DNA from 3 places in the Nitratireductor kimnyeongensis genome. Region 3 is predicted to be linked to each of the others. Evidence: predicted binding sites of a transcription regulator. Region 3 holds the regulator's gene; each other region holds the start of a gene.
What was found. The regulator LexA, encoded in region 3, represses DNA repair genes until DNA is damaged. The targets are predictions, from matches to a motif close to TGTTCNNNNTGTGTTCNG.
Positions count from the first base shown of each region.

Region 1: the regulator LexA is predicted to act here: its motif matches at 1,723-1,740, upstream of parE (DNA topoisomerase IV subunit B).
Region 2: the regulator LexA is predicted to act here: its motif matches at 2,101-2,118, upstream of uvrA (excinuclease ABC subunit UvrA).

Region 1 is NZ_CP078143.1:154,733-158,013, reverse strand. Features, by position in the region: gene parE (DNA topoisomerase IV subunit B) at 1-1,654, opposite strand, end outside; gene gcvP (aminomethyl-transferring glycine dehydrogenase) at 1,847-3,281, opposite strand, start outside.
Region 2 is NZ_CP078143.1:3,606,242-3,609,522, forward strand. Features, by position in the region: gene uvrA (excinuclease ABC subunit UvrA) at 1-1,892, opposite strand, end outside; gene KW403_RS17110 (single-stranded DNA-binding protein) at 2,844-3,281, shown strand, end outside.
Region 3 is NZ_CP078143.1:3,742,033-3,745,313, reverse strand. Features, by position in the region: gene KW403_RS17770 (NAD(P)H-hydrate dehydratase) at 1-1,102, shown strand, start outside; gene lexA (transcriptional repressor LexA) at 1,178-1,897, opposite strand; gene KW403_RS17760 (MarC family protein) at 1,996-2,628, opposite strand; gene gyrA (DNA gyrase subunit A) at 2,860-3,281, shown strand, end outside.

The DNA.
Region 1 (3,281 bases), 200 kb from region 3:
CGCCGTCGACATCGGCATCCGTCATGATGATGACGCGGTCGTAGCGCAAATCGTCTTCGCGGTATTTCGAGCGCGTGCCGCAGCCGAGCGCCTGGGTAATGTCGGAGATTTGCTGGTTGGCGGCCAGCTTGCCTGTGCCGGCGCTGGCGACGTTCAGGATCTTGCCGCGCAGTGGCAGCACCGCCTGGCTGGCGCGGTTGCGCGCCTGTTTCGCGGAGCCGCCGGCCGAGTCGCCTTCGACGATGAAGATTTCGGCACCCGCTGCCGCGCCCATTGTGCAGTCGGCGAGCTTTCCGGGCAAGCGCAGCTTGCGCACGGCGCTCTTGCGGCTGACTTCGCGTTCCTGGCGGCGGCGCAGGCGCTCGTCGGCGCGGGCGACAACCCAATCGAGAAGCTTGGAGGCTTCCTGAGGGTTCTCTGCCAGCCAGTGGTCGAAGGGGTCGCGCACAGCGTTTTCGACAATGCGCATGGCAGCCGCCGTTGCCAGCTTGTCCTTGGTCTGGCCGACAAATTCCGGTTCGCGCACGAAGACGGAGAGCATGCCGGCAGCCGAGATCATCACGTCTTCGGAGGTGATGATGGAGGCGCGCTTGTTGCCGGTCAGTTCGGCATAGCCGCGCAGGCCGCGCAGCAGCGCATTTCGGAAACCGGTCTCGTGCGTTCCGCCCTCCGGTGTGGGCACGGTGTTACAGTAGGAATTGAGCATGGCGTCGCCGCCATACCAGGTGATCGCCCATTCCACCGCGCCATGGCCGGAGCTCTTTTCGCTGCGGCCGGAAAACACTTCCTTCGTGACCTGAAACTGTCCGTCCAGCGATGCGATGAGATAGTCTTTCAGACCGCCCGGGAAGTGGAAGGTGGCCTTGTCAGGCGTCTGATCTTTTTCGCCGATCAGTTCGGGCGCGCACACCCAGCGTATCTCGACACCGCCGAAGAGATAGGCTTTGGAGCGGGCCATTCGGTAAAGGCGCGCGGGTTCGAACTTCGCTCCCTTGCCGAAAATCTGTTCGTCTGGCTTGAAGCGCACCTTTGTGCCGCGGCGGTTGTGAACGTCGCCGAGCTTTTCGAGCCCGCCCTGCGGCAGGCCGCGCGAAAAGGTCTGGCGGAAGAGCTGGCGATTGCGGGCGACCTCGACTTCAAGGAGTTCAGAGAGCGCATTCACGACGGAGACGCCCACGCCGTGCAGGCCGCCGGAGGTCTCATAGACCTTGGAATCGAATTTGCCGCCGGCATGCAGAGTGGTCATGATGACTTCGAGCGCCGACTTGTCCTTGAACTTGGGGTGCGGGTCCACGGGAATACCGCGACCATTATCCGTGACAGAAAGAAAGCCTTCCGCGTCCAACTCCACCTCGATGAAGGTGGCGTGACCGGCCACCGCCTCGTCCATGGAGTTGTCGATGATCTCGGCGAAGAGGTGATGCAGCGCCTTGTCGTCGGTGCCGCCGATATACATGCCGGGACGGCGGCGGACAGGCTCAAGGCCTTCCAGAACCTCGATGTCGGCTGCACTGTAGCCCTCGCCGGACGATGCGGGCGAGGTGGACGGCGCAGGGCGCGGCGCGGGTTTGCGTTCGGGCGCTGCCGGCTCCGGCGCTTTCGCACGTTCCACATTTGCGGTCATCCCGGCGAAGAGGTCGTTGTTGTCGTCCATGAAGCGTGTTGTGTCCTGTCCGCGAATCACATCGCAGTTTGCCATGGATTCCAAGGCAAAGCGAAGCCTGTTCCGGTTCCGTTCGGAGCGTGTGGACGACGCTTTATCAGATAGCGCGGGCCTCAGCCAAGTGCATGCGGCAAAAAGAGCGATCATCTCCCCGGACAGGGGAGATGATCTGTGGTGTTGGGCTCAGCTGGCCAATGCCTCGATGGGCGGGCAGGCGCAGACCAGATTGCGGTCTCCGCTGACATTGTCGACACGGGAAACCGGCGGCCAGTATTTGGAAGCGGAGGCGAGCCCACCTTCGGGGAAGGCGGCTTCACTGCGGCTGTAGGGGCGTGTCCACTCGTCGCCCATCAGCTCCATCGCCGTGTGGGGTGCGTTGACGAGAGGATTGTCCTCCTTCGGCCATTGGCCCTTTTCAACCTTTGCTGCTTCCTCGGCAATGGAGATCATCGCCTGACAGAAGCGATCAACCTCGCTTTTTGGCTCCGATTCCGTCGGCTCGACCATCAATGTTCCCGCAACGGGAAAGCTCATGGTCGGGGCATGGAAGCCATAGTCGATGAGCCGCTTGGCGATATCGTCTACGGTGATGCCGGCACGATCCTTGAAGACGCGCGTGTCGAGAATGCACTCATGCGCGACCCGGTCATTGCGGCCTTTATACAGCACCGGATAGTACTCTTTCAGCCTGTGAGCAATGTAGTTGGCGTTGAGGATTGCCATTTCCGTCGCCCGTTTGAGCCCGTCTCCACCCATCATGCGGATATACATCCAGGTGATTGGCAGGATCGACGCGCTGCCATAGGGCGCGGCCGCCACTGCCTGATCGCTGCCCAGCGCCACATGGCCGGGCACGAACGGTTTCAGATGTGCCTTGACGCCGATGGGACCGACACCGGGCCCCCCGCCACCATGGGGGATGCAGAAGGTCTTGTGCAGGTTCAGGTGACAGACATCCGCGCCCAGATCGCCCGGACGGGCAAGCCCGACCATGGCGTTTAGATTGGCGCCGTCGAAATAGACCTGACCGCCATGCTCGTGGATGACCGTGCACATATCGCGCACGCCTTCCTCAAACACACCGTGGGTGGATGGGTAGGTAAGCATGAGAGCGGCAAGCCTGTCCGAATGTTCTGCCGCCTTGGCCTTCAGATCGTCCTGATCGATATTGCCATCTTCCGTGCAGCGCACGACCACCACCTGCATACCCGCCATGGAGGCGGATGCCGGGTTGGTGCCATGAGCCGAGGAGGGGATGAGACAGATGTCGCGACCGGTCTCACCACGCTCGGCATGGTAACGACGGATCGCCAGAAGACCTGCATATTCGCCCTGACTGCCGGCATTGGGCTGCAACGATACCGCATCGAAGCCGGTGATTTCCGAAAGCCAGCGGTCGAGATCGTCGATCATCCGGCTATAGCCTGCCGTGTGTTCGGCAGGAGCAAACGGATGCAGCCCTGCCACTTCCGGCCAGCTGACCGGCATCATTTCGGCGGCGGCGTTCAGCTTCATGGTGCAGGAGCCGAGCGGAATCATGGCGCGGTCGAGTGCCAGATCCTTGTCGGCGAGCCGGCGCAGGAAGCGCATCATTTCCGTTTCCGAGCGGTGGGCATGG
Region 2 (3,281 bases), 140 kb from region 3:
GGGATTTCACGACGCTGTTCGGGCATCGGGATTGCCATTGCGCCGGTCAGATATTTACCGGTGACGGAGGCCGGGTTGGCCATGATGTCGCGCGGCGAACCTTCGGCGATGATCTGTCCGCCATGAATGCCGGCGGCAGGCCCGATGTCGACCACGTGGTCCGCCGTCAAGATGGCGTCTTCGTCATGCTCGACCACGATCACCGTGTTGCCAAGATCGCGCAAATGCCTGAGCGTTGCCAGAAGCCGGTCATTATCGCGCTGATGCAGGCCGATGGACGGCTCGTCAAGCACATAAAGAACCCCCGTCAGACCCGAGCCAATTTGCGACGCGAGACGGATGCGTTGGCTCTCACCGCCCGACAGGGTGCCCGAATTGCGTGAAAGCGTCAGATAGTCGAGGCCCACATCGTTGAGAAAGCGCAGGCGCTCGCGGATTTCCTTCAGGATTCGGACGGCGATCTCGTTCTGCTTGTCATTAAGGTGGCTCGGCAGCTCTTCGAACCAGGCACCAGCCTTGCGGATCGACATTTCCGTCACCTGGCCGATATGCAGGCCGTCGATCTTCACCGCCAGGGCTTCCGGTTTGAGACGGTGCCCGCCACAGGCCGGGCAGGGATGGGCCGACATGTAGCGCTCGATCTCTTCGCGCATCCAGGCCGATTCAGTCTCTTTCCAGCGGCGCTGGAGATTGACCACCACGCCCTCGAAGGGCTTCGTGGTGCGGTAACTGCGCAGACCATCATCATAGTCGAAGACGATCTTCTTCGAGCCCGTGCCGTTCAGGATGGCATCCTGACCCTCCGCCGGAAGGTCACGCCAGCGGTCGCCGACCTTGAACCCATATTCACGTCCGAGCGCCTCTAGCGTCTGCAGATAATAGGGCGACGTGGATTTCGCCCAGGGCGCAATCGCCCCTTCGCGCAGGATCGCACCGTCGTCAGGCACCACCAGGTTCGGATCGATAGCGCGCTGGCTGCCAAGCCCGTCGCAAGTGGGGCAGGCGCCGGCCGGATTGTTGAACGAAAACAGACGCGGCTCGATCTCCGGGATCGTGAAGCCTGAAACCGGGCAGGCGAATTTTTCTGAAAAGACGATCCGCTCATGCGTCTCGTTCTTGGATTTGTTGGCGCTTCCACCTTTTGCCGTTGCCTCATCGGAGAGAGGTTTATCGGCAAATTCCGCGACCGCCAGTCCCTCGGCAAGCCTTAGACAGGTCTCAAGCGAATCCGCCAACCGTGTGGCGAGATCGTCGCGCACCACGACCCGGTCCACCACGACGTCGATGTCGTGCTTGTATTTCTTGTCGAGTGCGGGAACGTCGGCAATCTCGTAGAACTCGCCATCCACCTTGACGCGTTGAAAGCCCTTTTTCTGGAGCTCGGCCATTTCCTTGCGGTATTCGCCTTTGCGGCCGCGCACGATGGGCGCCAGGATGTAAAGCCGCGTGCCTTCCTCCAGAACCATAACCCGGTCGACCATCTGACTGACCGTTTGGCTTTCGATCGGCAATCCCGTGGCCGGCGAATAGGGAACGCCCACCCGCGCAAAAAGCAAGCGCATATAGTCGTAGATCTCCGTCACCGTTCCGACGGTCGAGCGAGGGTTTTTAGACGTCGTCTTCTGCTCGATGGAAATGGCTGGCGAAAGCCCGTCGATCTGGTCGACATCGGGTTTCTGCATCATTTCCAGAAACTGGCGCGCATAGGCCGAAAGGCTCTCCACATAGCGCCGCTGGCCTTCGGCATAAATAGTGTCGAAGGCGAGCGACGACTTGCCGGAACCCGACAGACCGGTCATGACGATGAGCTTCTCGCGCGGCAGGTCGAGATCGACATTCTTGAGATTGTGCTCGCGCGCGCCGCGAATGGTGATGGACTTGTGTTCTGGCATGCCCCGTCGCTGCCTGTTTTGAGAAACCGGATGGGCCGGCAGCACGCCGGTCTGTGCATCATGTAGGAAGCGGGATGCAAATGTCGACCGCCGGGTCGGAATGACACCGTGCCGACAGCGCTTCGCCGCGAGCGCCCCCGTCTCATCAGTTTGAGACGAAAACGCATATCTCCCTTTAACACGTGCTCCCCGGCGTTCCGCAAGGAAAAAGAACAAAAAACGAACGCTCTCCTGACAATTTTGCCAGACCCGACCATGCGATCGAGAAAATGCGCCAGGTTACAGCTGATCACATTTGCCGGCTTGGCAAGGCATTTTCTTGACCGCTACGCCCCGAAGGCGCAGTATATCTCGGTCAGCGCTCGTGGTTTGAGTGCGCCGTGGAAATGCCTGTGGGCATATCTGCAAGCACGGTCTGCCTGAGCAGGCAAACACCGAGCAATGGCCGAAACGCGAAGAAGGAGCAGGGTATGACTCCACCTGACCGATCCCTAGGGCTTCGCCTGGATTGCGAAGCCACAGCCGGCTGATCGGTTCAAGACACATTCGACGCTTGTCGCGGAAAATGTGTTTCGATACCGATCCATGGTGATTGACGTTTCTGGAGAACGCGATCGCCGGCAGGCATGACAACGCTGGCGGCTGGCTGCCCCCTAAAATCAAAACTCTTTGAAGACAGGGTTGTAAAAAGCCCTGCCTGATGACACCGGTAAACCATTCCCGGTATGGAGGGTCGGAAGACCCGGAGCCCCGTGCGACCAAAAGGCGGCGGGGCTTTTCTCTCACGTTGCGTGCGCGGGAGCGGGTGCATTGACGCTGATCATTGAATGTGAACATAATAAGAACAAATGAGCTGTGGACGAGAGCCGGAGCACCGCAGGCGGAGCGCGCGCGGGAGCGCGGCTTTCGATAAAGTGCGCAGCAGATTTCGGACAAGCGTGGAGAAGCGTTATGGCGGGCAGCGTCAACAAGGTCATTTTGGTGGGAAATCTGGGTGCAGATCCCGAAATTCGCCGGCTAAATTCCGGCGATCCGGTGGTTAATATGCGCATCGCCACCTCTGAAACCTGGCGCGATCGCCAGTCGGGTGAGCGCCGTGAGCGGACCGAGTGGCACAATGTCGTGATTTTCAACGATAATCTTGCCAAGGTGGCCGAGCAATATTTGAAGAAGGGCGCCAAGGTTTATATCGAGGGCCAGCTTCAGACACGCAAATGGACCGACCAGAACGGTCAGGAACGCTACACGACTGAAGTTGTATTGCAAAAATTCCGTGGCGAACTGCAGATGCTCGACACGCGCGGGCAGGGCGGCGACAATCAGGTCGGTTATAGCGGCGGTGGCAATCGCGGTTCCGATTTCGGCCAGTCAGGCCCTGCCGATACCAGC
Region 3 (3,281 bases):
CAATAGCGGGCTTGCTGTGGTTGCCATCGATCTGCCAACCGGCTTATGCGGGTTGACCGGAAAGCCGCTCGGGTCAGCCTTTTCAGCGGACCTGACTGTCACGTTCTTTCGTAAAAAGCGCGGACATCTCCTCGTGCCGGGGAGGCAAATTTGCGGTGATCTTGTCGTAGCGGATATCGGCATTGCCGACAGTGCGCTTCATGCTGTCGGCTGCAAGGTTTGGGAAAACCAGCCTCCGTTGTGGCGGCCAATCTGGCCGAAAATCACCGCAGGCACCCACAAATATTCGCGTGGTCATGTGGCGGTGGTATCCGGTGGGGCCATCACGACCGGGGCAGCGAGACTTTCAGCGCTCGCAGCGGCGCGTGCGGGGGCAGGTGCCGTGACAGTGCTTTCGCCCGCCAACGCGCTTTCGATCAACGCTATGCATCTGACGTCGATCATGTTGCGCAAAGCAGATACGGTGAGCGAGTTGCAGGCATTTCTTGTTGACCGCAAACCCTCCGGGGCCCTCCTGGGACCAGGTGCCGGCACAGGTGGGCGAACGCGCAGTTTCGCACGCGCGCTTCTCGATCAGGCGACTGAAGCGAGCGGGCTGGTCTTCGATGCAGACGCGATCACTGCTTTTCGTGACCGGGCGGATGTGTTTTTTGGAATGATCAGGGCTTCCGCCGGCAAGGTGGTTCTCACGCCGCATGAAGGCGAGTTCGCCCGACTTTTTCCCGAACTTCAAGACGGAACAGGCGTTTCCAAAGTGCAGCGCGCCCAGGAAGCGGCCGAGCGATCGGGCGCAACCCTTGTGCTCAAGGGATTTGATACGATCGTGGCGGCACCCGACGGGCGGGCCGCAATCAATGTGAATGCCACCCCGCATTTGGCGACCGCTGGATCTGGCGATGTGCTGTCGGGAATTATCGCAAGCCTGATGGCTCAAGGGATGCCGGCTTTTGAAGCGGCGTGTGCGGGGGTGTGGGTTCATGCAGAAAGCGGTCGAACATTCGGGTATGGATTGGTCGCCGAAGACCTGCCGGATCTGCTGCCAGAGGTGTTGCAAAGATTGTTTTATAAGAAGGTGACCCCGTCAGCCCAAGCGAGATCCTGAGCGAACTCCTGGCCGCATTCATGAAACAGGGAACCAGGCGGGGTAGGCAAAACAGACGCCCCTCCGCCAGCAGGTTCAATAACGCCGCATCAAGCCAACCAGCCGTCCCTGAACCTTTACCCTATCGGGACCGAATATCCGTGTCTCATAAGCCGGATTGGCGGCTTCGAGGGCGATGGACGCTCCCTTGCGACGGAAACGTTTCAGGGTCGCTTCTTCCTGATCGACCAGGGCGACGACGATCTCGCCGGGATTGGCGGTCTGGGTTTCGCGGATAATCACCGTGTCGCCATCGAAGATGCCGGCCTCGATCATCGAGTCGCCCTTGACCTCCAACGCATAGTGATCGCCCCCACTCAGCATGTCCGGAGGCACGGCGATGGAATGGGTCTGGTGCTGAATGGCATCAATAGGAACGCCCGCAGCAATGCGCCCCATGACCGGCACAGACACGACACCGGCAATGGCGTCATCGTTGCTTGCTGCCGGCTTGGGCGGGGCAGGAGGCGCTTTGCCGAGACTGCCCTCAATGACGCTGGGCGAAAACTTGCGTGCGCCGGCATTCAGGCCCGGTGCAATCGAATCGGGCAGGCGCAACACCTCCAGGGCACGAGCCCGGTTGGGGAGCCGGCGGATAAAGCCGCGCTCCTCAAGAGCGGTGATCAACCGGTGAATACCCGACTTCGACGCAAGGTCCAGCGCCTCCTTCATTTCATCGAATGAAGGCGGGATTCCAGTCTCCTTCAGCCGCTCCTGGATGAACAGGAGAAGTTCGTGCTGCTTGCGGGTCAGCATGGGCGCCACCGAGAATCAGTTAAAAACAAAACCAGAACATACTCTATATGTTCCAGTTGTGTTCCGCAACTCCCGGTGTTGTCGTTCGACGTCTGCCGTCACGGCGCGCTGAACAGAGCCTTTGCGCCATCGGCTACGAACTGCACGGCAAGAGCTGCAAGGATCACACCGAGAAGTCTCGTCAGTATCGATCGTCCTGTCTCGCCGAGGAAATGGTCGACGCGGTCTGCAAGTGTGAACACCGCATAGGTAATGGCGATGGTCGTCAGAAGAATTCCCAGCAATGCTGCGGTGCCGACGAGGCCGCTGAAGGATCCGGAAAGAAGCACGGTGGCAGAGATCGCGCCTGGACCGGCAATCAGGGGAATTGCCAGCGGAAATGCGGCGATGTTTCGGATCATGTCTCGGGTGATTGCGCGTTCAGCACTCTTTTCATGCCGCTCCTGGCGACGTTCGAAGATCATTTCGAAAGCGATGAAGAAGAGGAGCAGTCCGCCGGCGACGCGGAACGCCGGGAGCGTGATACCAAACACGGAAAGTATGGCGCTGCCGGCCACGCCAAAGAGGGCTAGGACCGCAAAGCCGATAGTTGCGGCCCGGACGGCGACCTGATTGCGCTCAGATCGATTCATCCCGACCGTCAGCGCGAGAAAGAGCGGTGCCAGGCCCGGTGGGTCCACGGTGACCAGCAGTGTGACGAACGCGTTGAATAAGGTCTCGTAACCTGCCATCGGGGCCTCCCTTGAGACTGTCTAACCCAGTTGGGAGGCTTCAGAAAAGCTCTGATTATCAGCGTGTGTGTGGATGCTGCGGCAATTTGTCATCGACGCCATTCACAGACCACCCATATGCGTCTGAAATTGCGTTGGATTTCCTCGGCGCCAATCTCTGCTCCGATTGGAGAATCAATGGCGCTTCATATATAAGAAGTCAGTGATTCCTTATTTTGTGTGTGATCCGATTTGACTGACCAGACAACGCCGACCGGACCGGGCGAGCCCGACGATATCGAGCCGATTTCCATCATCGAGGAGATGCAGCGCTCCTATCTCGATTACGCGATGAGCGTTATCGTGAGCCGCGCTCTCCCGGATGCGCGCGACGGTTTGAAGCCGGTGCATCGGCGCATTCTCTACGCCTCTCACGAAAGCGGTTATCACTGGAACCGCAAATATGTGAAATCGGCACGTCCTGTCGCCGATGTGATGGGTAAGTATCACCCCCATGGCGATGCGGCGATCTACGATGCGCTCGTGCGCATGGCTCAGCATTGGTCCATGCGCCTGCCGCTGATCGACGGACAGGGCAATTTCGGTTCCATCGATGGCGATCCGCCTGCTGCGATGCGCTATACCGAGTCGCGATTGACGAAGGGGGCTCACGA